DNA from 2 places in the Dysgonomonas sp. Shenzhen-Wh21 genome. Region 1 is predicted to be linked to the other one. Evidence: riboswitches for the same ligand, from Rfam matches in the RefSeq annotation. Region 1 holds a riboswitch; the other holds the start of a gene.
The links. A riboswitch is a leader RNA that binds a small molecule or an ion and turns the genes downstream of it on or off. The one in region 1 is predicted to bind cobalamin.
Positions count from the first base shown of each region.

Region 1 (5,639 bases):
ATAGCTTCTTGGGCTGTATTCGCCGGTTGAGAAATGTCAAACCCGTACGAAGCAGCCATACGTTTCAAGGCTAGTAATGCTTCTATTTGCGAACTTAGCTCTTCCCGAAGACGAATCAGATCGTCTGTCATTACAATTGGGTCACATTCTTGGAAACGTTTTTCTCGTTCCGATATTAATCGATCTACACCGTAAAGAGCTACTCTGCGATAATCGCCGATAATACGTCCACGTCCGTAAGCATCGGGTAGGCCGGTTAACAATCCGTTACTTCTGGCTCTGCGGATGCTGTCGGTATAAGCTGCGAATACTCCTTCGTTGTGTGTGCGTCTGTATTTTGAGAATATTTCTTCTGTTCCTTTGTCGAGTTTATAACCATATTCGGCCAAACTCTGTTTCACCATACGGAGACCTCCGTTAGGGAATATTGCTCTTTTTAGCGGTTTGTCTGTTTGAACTCCTACAATTTTTTCCAGCTCTTGGTCTATATATCCGGGTCCATAAGCATCAATTTGAGAAGGTATTCGAGTCTCGGCATCATATATGCCTTTCTCTTTTTCTTCAATAAACATTGTGCTTAACTTTTCCCAAAGCTTGATTGTTGCCTCAGTAGGGTTTTGTAGAAAAGATTCGTCCCCTGTGTATTCTTTATAGTTTTGGAGTATAAAATCATTTACATTGATTTCCTCTTGCCACCGTGTGCCTTTAAAGTTTTTATATGCTTCCATTTAGTTATAAAATAAATTTCTAAGTACTCAATTTTCAGAGCTTACGTGGAATAGAATAAGAAATAAATACAGACGTATTTAAATAAATGTAACAGAATAAAAATAAAATAGAGGAGGCTTTTCCCTTTATGAAAAAGGTCCCATCCTAAATCTTCAGCTTTATTCCTCGAAAGCTTCAAACTATATGGTCTTGGCAGGTCTTCTGACTTACTTTATCTTTGAGCATCCTTCCCATTCAGTGTAAGAACAGTGGATAGAGTATTGTTCAAAGTCTTTGGAGGAGCTTACAGCAGCGGGTCTGTCCAGGATTTTCACCTGATTCCCTATTCTCCTCAATATCTGAGGCACCTTAGCGGTTGAAGAATAATGATAAAGAACTTTCGGGAGGCAAAGGTATAGGAAAAAATAATAAATAGCACATCTTTTTTATTTTTTCCTATACAAAAAGATATAAAAGAAAACAAAAAGAGAAGAGTCTCAATCAATAAGCATTTTCACATTAAATGTTTATTTTTATGCTTAAAAACATATAACTTTGTCACAGGTTTTGGTGTCATTTACTATATCCATAGAAAATGATGAAAAGGGAATCAGGTGAAAGTCCTGAGCTGTCGCGCAACTGTAATCACCGCGAAAGTTTCTATTTAAAATCCACTGTTTCGTGCAGAGATGGGAAGGAAAATAGAAATGGTGAAAGCCAGGATACCTGCCTTAAATCGGATTGACAATGCTTCGCGATAAAAGTGTTATGTCTAATAATTTCATTCATCCCTCTTGTCGGAGGAGATGTTATTATCCAGGTGTGTTCTTATTGCAGCATTGAGAAGTTCAAAAGAGCTTTTTACATTTATGTTTAATCGTAAAAAGTTTAGAAAGAAATGCGCGCAAACGTTCTTGATTATTCGCATGTTGATGATCGATGTGCAGATGTAGAAGACACAGACACACGTTCAGACAAAGAGTTGTCGTTGAAGGAATTTGTAGACATCATATTGGAGGTCAGTACCCTCTTGCTTGAATCGGGAGCCCACTGTGAAAGAATTAATAGGAATGTACAACGTATAGCACAGAAGACAAACTATAAAGTAGAAATGCTGATATCATTTACTGCTGTATCGGTATCAGTAACCAATATGGATAATGAGGAAAACATAGTAACAGCCAATAAAAAGATAATACATCATGGGGTACACTTTGGAATACTCACCAATACCAGTTTGCTGACATGGGAACTTGCCGAAGATCGGATTTCTTTGCAGGAGTTGCACCAGCGTATAAAAAGATTGAAAGATACCTCTCGTTATTCTGTTTGGCTTGTTCGTCTGTTTATTGGAATAGCTTGCGGATCGTTATGTCTGCTTGCCGGGGGGAATTTAATAGATGGGGCTTTTGCTTTTGTAGCCTCATTCGTGGGGCTTGCGGTGCGTCAGGAGATGATTAAAAGAAAGTTTAACCTGATGGTTATTGTAATCTGTTCAGCGTTTGTGACAACAACCATATCAGGATTGAATATCTTGTCGGGATTTGGTTATTTGCCTCAAACATCTATTGCTACTTCTGTATTATTCCTTATTCCGGGAGTTCCTCTGATAAATAGTATAATCGATTTGCTTGAAGGGTATATCCCTACAGGTATTGCCCGTGGAGCATTCGGTGGATTTATTCTCTTATGTATCGCTGTAGGTATGTTTATTAGTATGACAATAATAGGAATAAATAACTTTTGATTATGCTAATAGATATATTGAAAGACGCTCTTCTTAGTTTTTTTGTTGCTATAGGTTTTGCACTATTGTTCGAAACGCCAAAGAAGGGATTGTTGGTTGCCGGTTTGCTGGGAGGGCTGGGGCATGCTATTCGCTTTACGTTGTTGTATTTTGGTTTTGGCTTGATCTCCGCTACGTTGAGTGGGACTGTTGTGATAGGGCTTTTGGGTATCTATTGTGCTCATAAAATACATACTCCTCCGGTTGTATTTACATTGCCGGCTTGTATAACGATGATACCGGGTTTGTATGCCTACAAGACGATGCTGGGATGTATAAGAATATACGAAGAGGGAACGACGGGTGCAAAAACAGCATTCTTATTACACGACACGGTTTACAATTTTATATTGACATCTTCTTTACTCTTTTGTCTGGCAATCGGTATATGTATTGCCGCATTATTGTTTCGGAAAAAGAGTGTAAAGAAAATAAAGAAGATAAAAGATTTAGGGATAAAAATATTTTGATACTAATATATTAACTAATTAATAACAAAGATGCTGCAAGAATTTACATTAAACAGGGGTCGTGCTATCATCAATTTCTCTTTGAAGTATTGTGATAACAGGCAGAAAATTTTAAGTAGTTACGCGTTTCATCGGGTGGTTGAATCCTTTATTTTCAGAATAAAGAAAGATAACCAGATTATTTACGATTATTTTATTAAAGATTTCAAAACTGATGAAGAGCTCACCTTGTCTTTGATAGAGGTTATGAAGCTTTTGACTGTATGTGAAATAGATGAGCTTTTGGTAGTAAATAATAAATTTGCTCCATTCTTTAAGGATAAAGGCTTGTTTATAGAACTTATAGAAATGCTCTATAACTATTGGAGAAGGCTGGAAAGGGTTACTGTTGTTCATAACAATCGCATGGGTGATGGTCTTCAAAATGTGCGCTTTGTGCAAGCAAACCAACTTCTTAATGAGTTGATTCTATCTATCTACAGACGTACAGAAGAAACTGTAATGGGATACAGTCATAGCGTATACCGTCAGACTATCGCAGGGGCGAATGCGGGCTTGATGCTTAACGATATGCAATGGAATTGCCCGATAGAGTATAAGGGGCTTGCATCTATACCATTTATAGGAACAGTAGTTATTAATCCTCCTTATATTTCATATACAAAGAAGAATACAAGAGATGGTATTTTTCAGGAACATCAAACAAATCCTTTGGCTAATTTGATTCTGAATGAGGATGAGTGGTTTCTGTATCCTGCAAAAGTTGGTAACTTATTAGCTTTTGTCTATTTCCATAAAGATTTTATGTGTCATGGTTTAGGTCTTGCTAACTTGTTTGAGTTGGCTAAAGGCAATGATTATGTAGGAAAGAAACCTGATTTGATTTACGTATTTGGATACCCTGACGGCTATGAAGAAAAACGTACTTTCTATCATAAGGATAAGAAGAATGATATATTGATTGGTTATGCTAATTATTGCGATGATATCGACTATTTTGGCTATATGAAGAAGATGCTTCTTACGCTGCATAATATCAAGCAAATGGAAAGAGGCAATCTGCCTATTCATGGGGCTATGGTAAATATTGCTCTGAAGAATGGTAAAGAAGCAAATATTATCATAATGGGTGATAGTGGAGCCGGTAAATCTGAAAGTCTTGAAGCTTTCCGCACGCTCAACGAAAAATATATACGTCACATGCGTGTAATATTCGATGATATGGGATATTTGCAATTTGAAGCAGACGGACAGATAAAAGGATATGGTACTGAAATAGGAGCCTTTGTCCGTACCGATGACTTAGATCCTGCTTATGCTTTTGCGCAGCTGGATAGAGGTATCTACACTAACCCCGATAGAATAAATGCACGAGTAACGATTCCGATATCTACTTATGAGGTTATATCGAGAGGGTATACGATTGACTATATGCTATATGCTAATAACTATGCCGAATCGGAAACAAAGATCAGTTTCTTTGAGGATGTCGATAAAGCAATAGAGGTTTTTGAAGACGGAGCAAGAAAGGCAAAAGGAACAACAACCGAGAAAGGGCTTGTTAAGTCTTATTTTGCAAATCCTTTTGGTCCTGTGCAAGAAAGAGATAAAGCCGAAAAGCTTGTACGTAAATTCTTCTTGGCTTTAGACGAAAGTGATGCAAAAATAGGAGAGATGCATACTTCTTTGGCGATTGATGGTAAAAGCAAAGAAGGCCCACGTGAAGCGGCAGAAGAGCTTTTCAGTATTATCAATGAGTAATTTGCAATAGTTGATATTTAAAATAAAACAGGATCGATTTCTCAGAGAATTATCGATCCTGTTTTTTATGCTGTAAATTTCTGATATTATTCTCCGCCTACAGTTAGCTTGCGTACTAAAACCGAAGGTAGCCCCTGTCCTACAGGCACACTCTGTCCGTCCTTTCCACAAGTCCATGTGCCTTCATCTATTTTCAGATTATTGCCCACCATTGTAATGTCGGTGAGTACCTTGGCTCCATTGCCGATGATGTTTATATCTTTTATAGGTTGAGTAAGTTTTCCGTTCTCAATCAGATAGCCTGTTTTCACGAAAAAGGTGAAATCTCCTGCTCCGATTTGTACCTGTCCATTGGTGAAATTATCTACATATACGCCTTGTTTTACCGACGCTATAATGTCAGCTTCGGGAATACTTCCGTTTTCCATATATGTTACCCGCATACGAGGTAGGGGAGCATAGCGGAACGATTGTCTCCGTCCATTCCCTGTTGGTAATACATTGTAATGCTTGGCACTTATTCGGTCGTGGAGATAGCTTTCCAAAACTCCATTTTTCACAATATACGTTTTTTGGGTTTCCACTCCTTCATCATCAAAATTGATTGTGCCTCGGGCATTGTCTATGGTGCCGTCATCCACAACATTTATGTCGGATGAACAGATTTTTTTCCCAAGTTGATCGGAAAATATAGAGATATTCTTTCTGTTAAAATCCGCTTCGAATGTATGGCCTATCGCTTCATGTAATAAGATTCCCGAACTTCCTGCACCCATCACTACAGGCATCTCACCGCCTTTGGGTTTTATGGCTTCAAACATCAGAGAGGTTTGTGCAACGGCTTCTTTTGCTAAAGTCTCTATCAGATCATTGTTTAAATACTCAAAACCTTTTCGGTAGGCACGTGAAGCATA
Region 1 is NZ_JAIXHZ010000126.1:3,284-8,922, reverse strand. Features, by position in the region: gene pflB (formate C-acetyltransferase) at 1-728, opposite strand, end outside; cobalamin riboswitch at 903-1,095, opposite strand; cobalamin riboswitch at 1,260-1,457, shown strand; gene LDB17_RS08225 (threonine/serine exporter ThrE family protein) at 1,607-2,455, shown strand; gene LDB17_RS08220 (threonine/serine exporter family protein) at 2,458-2,964, shown strand; gene LDB17_RS08215 (phosphoenolpyruvate carboxykinase) at 2,995-4,725, shown strand; gene LDB17_RS08210 (TldD/PmbA family protein) at 4,812-5,639, opposite strand, start outside.

Region 2 (5,639 bases), on a different contig from region 1:
TCCTTAATTTGAGTAACACAATTTAAAATTAAAAGATGAAAACGTTTGAATTAAAAGGAGAAGCCAGAACAGATCTTGGCAAAAAAGCGACAAAAGCATTTCGCAAAGAGGACAAAATCCCTGCTGTAATTTATGGTGGAGACCAAACTGAAGCAATTGCTTTTACTGTTACAAACAGCGATGTTCGCAAACTTGTTTATACTCCTGAAATTTTCCTTGTAAACCTAACAATAGGGAAAGACAGTTATAAAGCTATATTGAAAGATGTACAGGTACATCCGGTAACAGATGCTATCTTGCACCTTGACTTCCTCCATGTATTTGAAGGCAAACCAATTGTAATGGACGTTCCTGTTATTTTGGACGGACTTGCAGAAGGTGTAAAAGCAGGGGGTAAACTTTCACTTGACTTGCGTAAGATTAAAGTAAAAGCTCTTTACGATAAGATCCCTGAGAAAGTACACGTTGATGTAACAAATCTTGCTCTTGGAAAATCTATCCAGGTAGGTGAACTACACTTCGAAGGACTTGAACTGTTAAATGCTAAAAATGCTGTTGTTTGTCGCGTTCAATTGACTCGTGCTGCAAGAGGTCTTGCTGCTAAAAACGGCTAATAATAGGATATATTGAATGAAATACTTGATTGCCGGCCTCGGTAATATTGGTAGAGAATACGAATATACCCGCCACAATATAGGATTCAGAGTATTGGACGCTTTAGCTAAAGCGTCCAATATTGTTTTTGCTGACAGGCGTTATGGCTTTGTGTCTGAACTAAAGGTCAAAGGACGTACTCTTATTCTGCTAAAGCCATCTACTTTTATGAATCTTAGCGGAAATGCTGTTCGTTATTGGCTCAACCAAGAAAAGATACCGATAGAAAATCTTTTGGTTGTTGTAGATGATCTTGCTTTGCCTTTTGGTTCTTTACGTCTCAAAGGAAAAGGCAGTAGTGCCGGACATAACGGACTGGGTAATATACAATCTGTTCTTGGTACTCAAGATTATGCCCGCCTACGCTTTGGTATAGGTAACGAATTTTCTCGGGGTGGTCAAGTCGGCTATGTGCTCGATAATTTCACTGACGAAGAGGAAAAAGAGCTTCCAGTGAAACTGGAAACCTGTGGCGAAATAATCAAAAGCTTTTGTCTGGCAGGTATCAACAATACCATGAACCAATACAATAATAAATAAACCAAAGAAGTTAGAAACGGATATCTTTCGTCTCTAATATATAACTTTGATAAATGAAGTGAAGCTGGTCTTGTTTACGGACGTACTGGCAAAATTCTGATTTTATTATGAAAGAACCTAAAAACGAAGTACGTATAGACAAATGGCTGTGGGCTGTTCGTCTTTTCAAAACTCGTTCTATAGCAATAGAAGCATGTAAAAAAGGACGTGTCTCGATCAAAGGAGTTACTATAAAACCCTCTCGATCAATTAAAGTAGGTGATGTGATAGAAGTGCGACGTCCTCCGGTTACTTATTCCTTTGAAGTCCTCAACCTTTCGGAAAACAGAATGGGTGCGAAGCTTGTGCCCGAATTTATGAAAGATGTGACATCTGCATCTCAACTTGAAATATTAGAAATGTCTAAGGTGAGTGGTTTTGTAGATAGAGCCAGAGGAACAGGGCGACCAACAAAAAAAGATCGTCGAGAGTTAGATCAGTTTACTGAGGATTACTCTTTTTTTGATGATTGGGATTTGGAAGATTAAAAGCAGAAATTATTCTTCGAAACTTATTCCTTGCAGAACACACTCTTATGAAATAGTAATTCATTATACCATCAAAAACTTTCTTATTTATATTTGTTCTTATTTATAATTCTATATCTTTGTTACCATAATTGGTGTTATATATTCGAAGTCTTGGATATATAATGAAAAGGGAATCAGGTGTAAATCCTGAACAGTCGCGCTGCTGTAAGCTTCGCTAAACGTTTATACAAATCCTCAAAGCCACTGTTTTTCATAAACGGGAAGGTCGTATAAAACGGAAGTAAGTCAGAAGACCTGCCAAAAAAATAAATTTCATCTTTCGCGAAAAAAGATAGAAAGCTCAAGAGATTTTTCTCTGATTATAGAAAATTGATTTTGGTTGAAGTATTTATACTATGATCTCTTGCAATGTCATATTTCGGTATCTGCAAATGAGGTTGTATATTTTAAATAAACCTTCTCCTGATCTTATTATATATTCAATAACAATAAAAACTTACAACAATGAAAAAGATATGTCAAAGATGTTCGGCCGCTTTCAGCTGTAGAGAAGATCGCGTAGAATTGTGTAGCTGCCGTAGAGTTTCTTTAGTTTCAGGGGTGCGCGATTATATAAAAGATAACTATAGTGACTGCCTTTGTCCTAAGTGTTTAAGCGAAACAAATACTTACTTTTTTGCCTTTGATGTTAATCCTAAATTCATAAAAGACAAAAAATAAAGTATTTATAAGCAACACCAATACAAGGTAATAGCAAAAACTTATTTTTAATTTACAATTTATTATAAATTTAGTCTTTAATTCGTTTAATTGTATAGGTAAGTTTCCTTAAATTTGATGTTGGAAAACAACGCAGTTTGAATGTTTTCAAATCAAGTATTGAAGTTTGCAATCTCCTGTCACAAATGGAGATAGGAGATTGCAAATCGATATCGAACCAGATAGAAATAATAACTATAATAAATAAAATTAAACATGTTACAAGAGTTTACTTTAGGCGAAGGAAAGGCGATTATCAACTTCACTCTTAAGTTTTGCGACACGAGGCAAAAAATATTAAATAGTTACGGTTTTCATCGGGTTATTGAAGCTTTTATACAAAGATTGAAAAAGAATGATGTCATTATCTACGATTATTATATCAAAGAATTCAAGACTGACGAAGAATTTCAAAAAACATTGATAGAAGCATTTAAGCTACTTACTGTATGTAATCCCGATGAGGTGCAAAATGTACATAACAAGTATGCTATCTTCTTCAACGATAAAGATTTATTTATAGAGCTTATAGAGCTTCTCTATGGCTTCTGGCGTAGAATGGAACGTTATACTATAGTGCATAACAATTCCATCAGCAGCGGGTTGCAAAGTGTACGTTTCTTGCATGCCAACGAGTTGTTCAATGAATTGGTACTTTCTATCTACCGCCGCATTCAAGAAACCGTAATGGGGTATCAGCATCTTGTGTATCGCCAGCTTACCGCAGGTGCAAATGCAGGGTTAACTCTTAGTGACATTACTTGGAACTGCCCAATAGAATACAATGGGTTGACTTCTATTCCGTTCATTACTTCTGTTATGTTTAAACCTCCGTTTATTTCGTATACAAAAAGAAATACACGCGACGGCATTTTTCAAGAACATACGACAAATCCTGTAGAAAATATTATACTGAATGAAGATGACTGGTTCTTATTTCCTGCTAAAGTAGGGAATATGCTGACCTTTGTTTATTTCCACAAGGATTATATGGTTCACGGATTTGCCTTATCCAATCTTTTTGAACTAGCTAAAGCCGGTGAATATATCGGTAAAAAACCCGATATAATATACGTGTTCGGATATCCTGATGGAATAGAAGAGAAACGTACTTTCTACTATAAGGATAAGAAAAATGATATTCTTATCGGTTACGCTAATCATTGCGACGATATCGACTATTTTGGCTATATGAAAAAAATGCTTCTTACACTTCATAACGTGAAGCAAATGGAGCAAGGGCGATTGCCGCTACACGGAGCTATGGTAAATATATTACTCAAGAATGGTACAGAAGCCAATATCGTTATTATAGGAGATAGTGGTGCCGGAAAATCTGAAAGTTTGGAAGCTTTCCGTACGCTTAATGAGAAATATATACGTCATATGCGCATTGTATTTGACGATATGGGTTACCTCAAAAAAGAAGAAGATGGTACGATTAAGGGGTATGGAACCGAAATCGGAGCATTTGTCCGTATCGACGACCTTGACCCTATGTATGCGTTCCAGCAGTTAGAGAGAGGTATCTATTCTAATCCTGACAAAATAAATGCTCGCATTACAATTCCTGCTGCAACATACGATGTTATCTCTAAAGGATATAAAGTAGATTATATCTTATATGCGAATAACTATACTGAATCTGCTCAGAAGATTGAGTTTTTTGATAATCTCGACGAAGCGATTAAAATATTTGAAGCCGGAGCCCGCAAAGCAAAAGGTACTACGACCGAAAATGGTTTGGTAACATCCTATTTTGCCAATCCTTTTGGCCCTGTACAAGAAAAGGAGCTTGCAGGCAAGCTGATCAAAGAATTCTTTAATGATATGAATAACAATGGTGTAAAAATAGGAGAGATATATACCTCGCTTGCTATTGACGGACATACTAAGGATGGACCTCAATTGGCAGCAGAAGAGTTGTTTACAATGATAAATAATGATTAAGTGGAGTGGAGATGAGTTAAGTATTAGCTCGTCTCTTTCTTCGATAAAATTTGCCTGACTACTCAACGCTTACTTAAACTTTTGATAATGTATGGCGTTAAATATTATAACGGAGAAAAATACAACTAATAATTAGAATAAACCTATGAACAATATGCAACAATCCTTGATGCACGACAATATCAAGATGCTTGGCCACTTGCTCGGAAAAACGATCAATGAGGCGAAAGGACAAGATATGGTCGACCTCATAGAAACAATCCGCAGGCTATCTAAAGCATCACACTCGGGTGATATTGAAGCACATAAATCGTTGGTTAAGACATTGCAAAATCTTAGGGATGAGGAGTTCTTGCCTGTAGCACGTTCTTTCAACCAGTTTCTTAACCTTACAAATACGGCAGAACAATATAATAGTATCTCTCCCCACGCACAAGGGGCTGAGAACCCGGTTAATTTTTCTGCAGTATATGAAAAGCTTAAAGCCGCTAACTATAGCGATAGCGATATAATCAAAGCAATAGAAGATATATCTATCGATTTGGTTTTAACAGCTCACCCTACAGAAATAAATAGACGCTCGTTGATCAATAATCTGAATCAAGTAGATCAATGCCTCAAGCTACTGGATCATGATGATTTGATCGAACATCAGAAAGTACAAATATTGCGCAGGCTCAAACAACTGATCGCTCAATATTGGTATACTGATGAAATTCGTCAGAATCGTCCTACTCCCAACGAAGAAGCAAAATGGGGATACGATGTAGTAGAGAATAGCCTTTGGGCTGCTGTACCTGCTTACATCCGAGAACTGGATCAGCAAATAAGAAATACACTTGCATATCGTATTCCGATCGATGCGCGTCCTATACATTTTTCATCATGGATGGGGGGCGACCGTGACGGGAATCCGAATGTGACAGCCAAAGTTACACATGATGTACTACTTGATAGCCGCCGCCGTGCTGCAACTCTTTTCTTATCAGATATAGAAATACTGGTGAAAGAACTATCAATGGCAACCTGTACGCTCGAATTCAGAAACTACATAGGAAACTATGAAGTACAAGAGCCGTATCGTGAGCTAATGAAAAAGTTGCGTACACAGCTTCGTAATACTATAGCTTACCTTGATGCCCGTATAGCAGGTAAAAATCCTGAACTAACAGAGGATATTCTCTACTATAATGAGCAATTATGGGA
Region 2 is NZ_JAIXHZ010000064.1:4,941-10,579, forward strand. Features, by position in the region: gene LDB17_RS03695 (50S ribosomal protein L25/general stress protein Ctc) at 36-614, shown strand; gene pth (aminoacyl-tRNA hydrolase) at 631-1,194, shown strand; gene LDB17_RS03705 (RNA-binding S4 domain-containing protein) at 1,302-1,721, shown strand; cobalamin riboswitch at 1,837-2,041, shown strand; gene LDB17_RS03710 (cysteine-rich CWC family protein) at 2,229-2,444, shown strand; gene LDB17_RS03715 (phosphoenolpyruvate carboxykinase) at 2,700-4,433, shown strand; gene ppc (phosphoenolpyruvate carboxylase) at 4,588-5,639, shown strand, end outside.
Region 2: it holds a riboswitch for cobalamin, as region 1 does, so the genes downstream of both, LDB17_RS03710 (cysteine-rich CWC family protein) here and LDB17_RS08225 (threonine/serine exporter ThrE family protein) in region 1, are expected to answer to the same signal.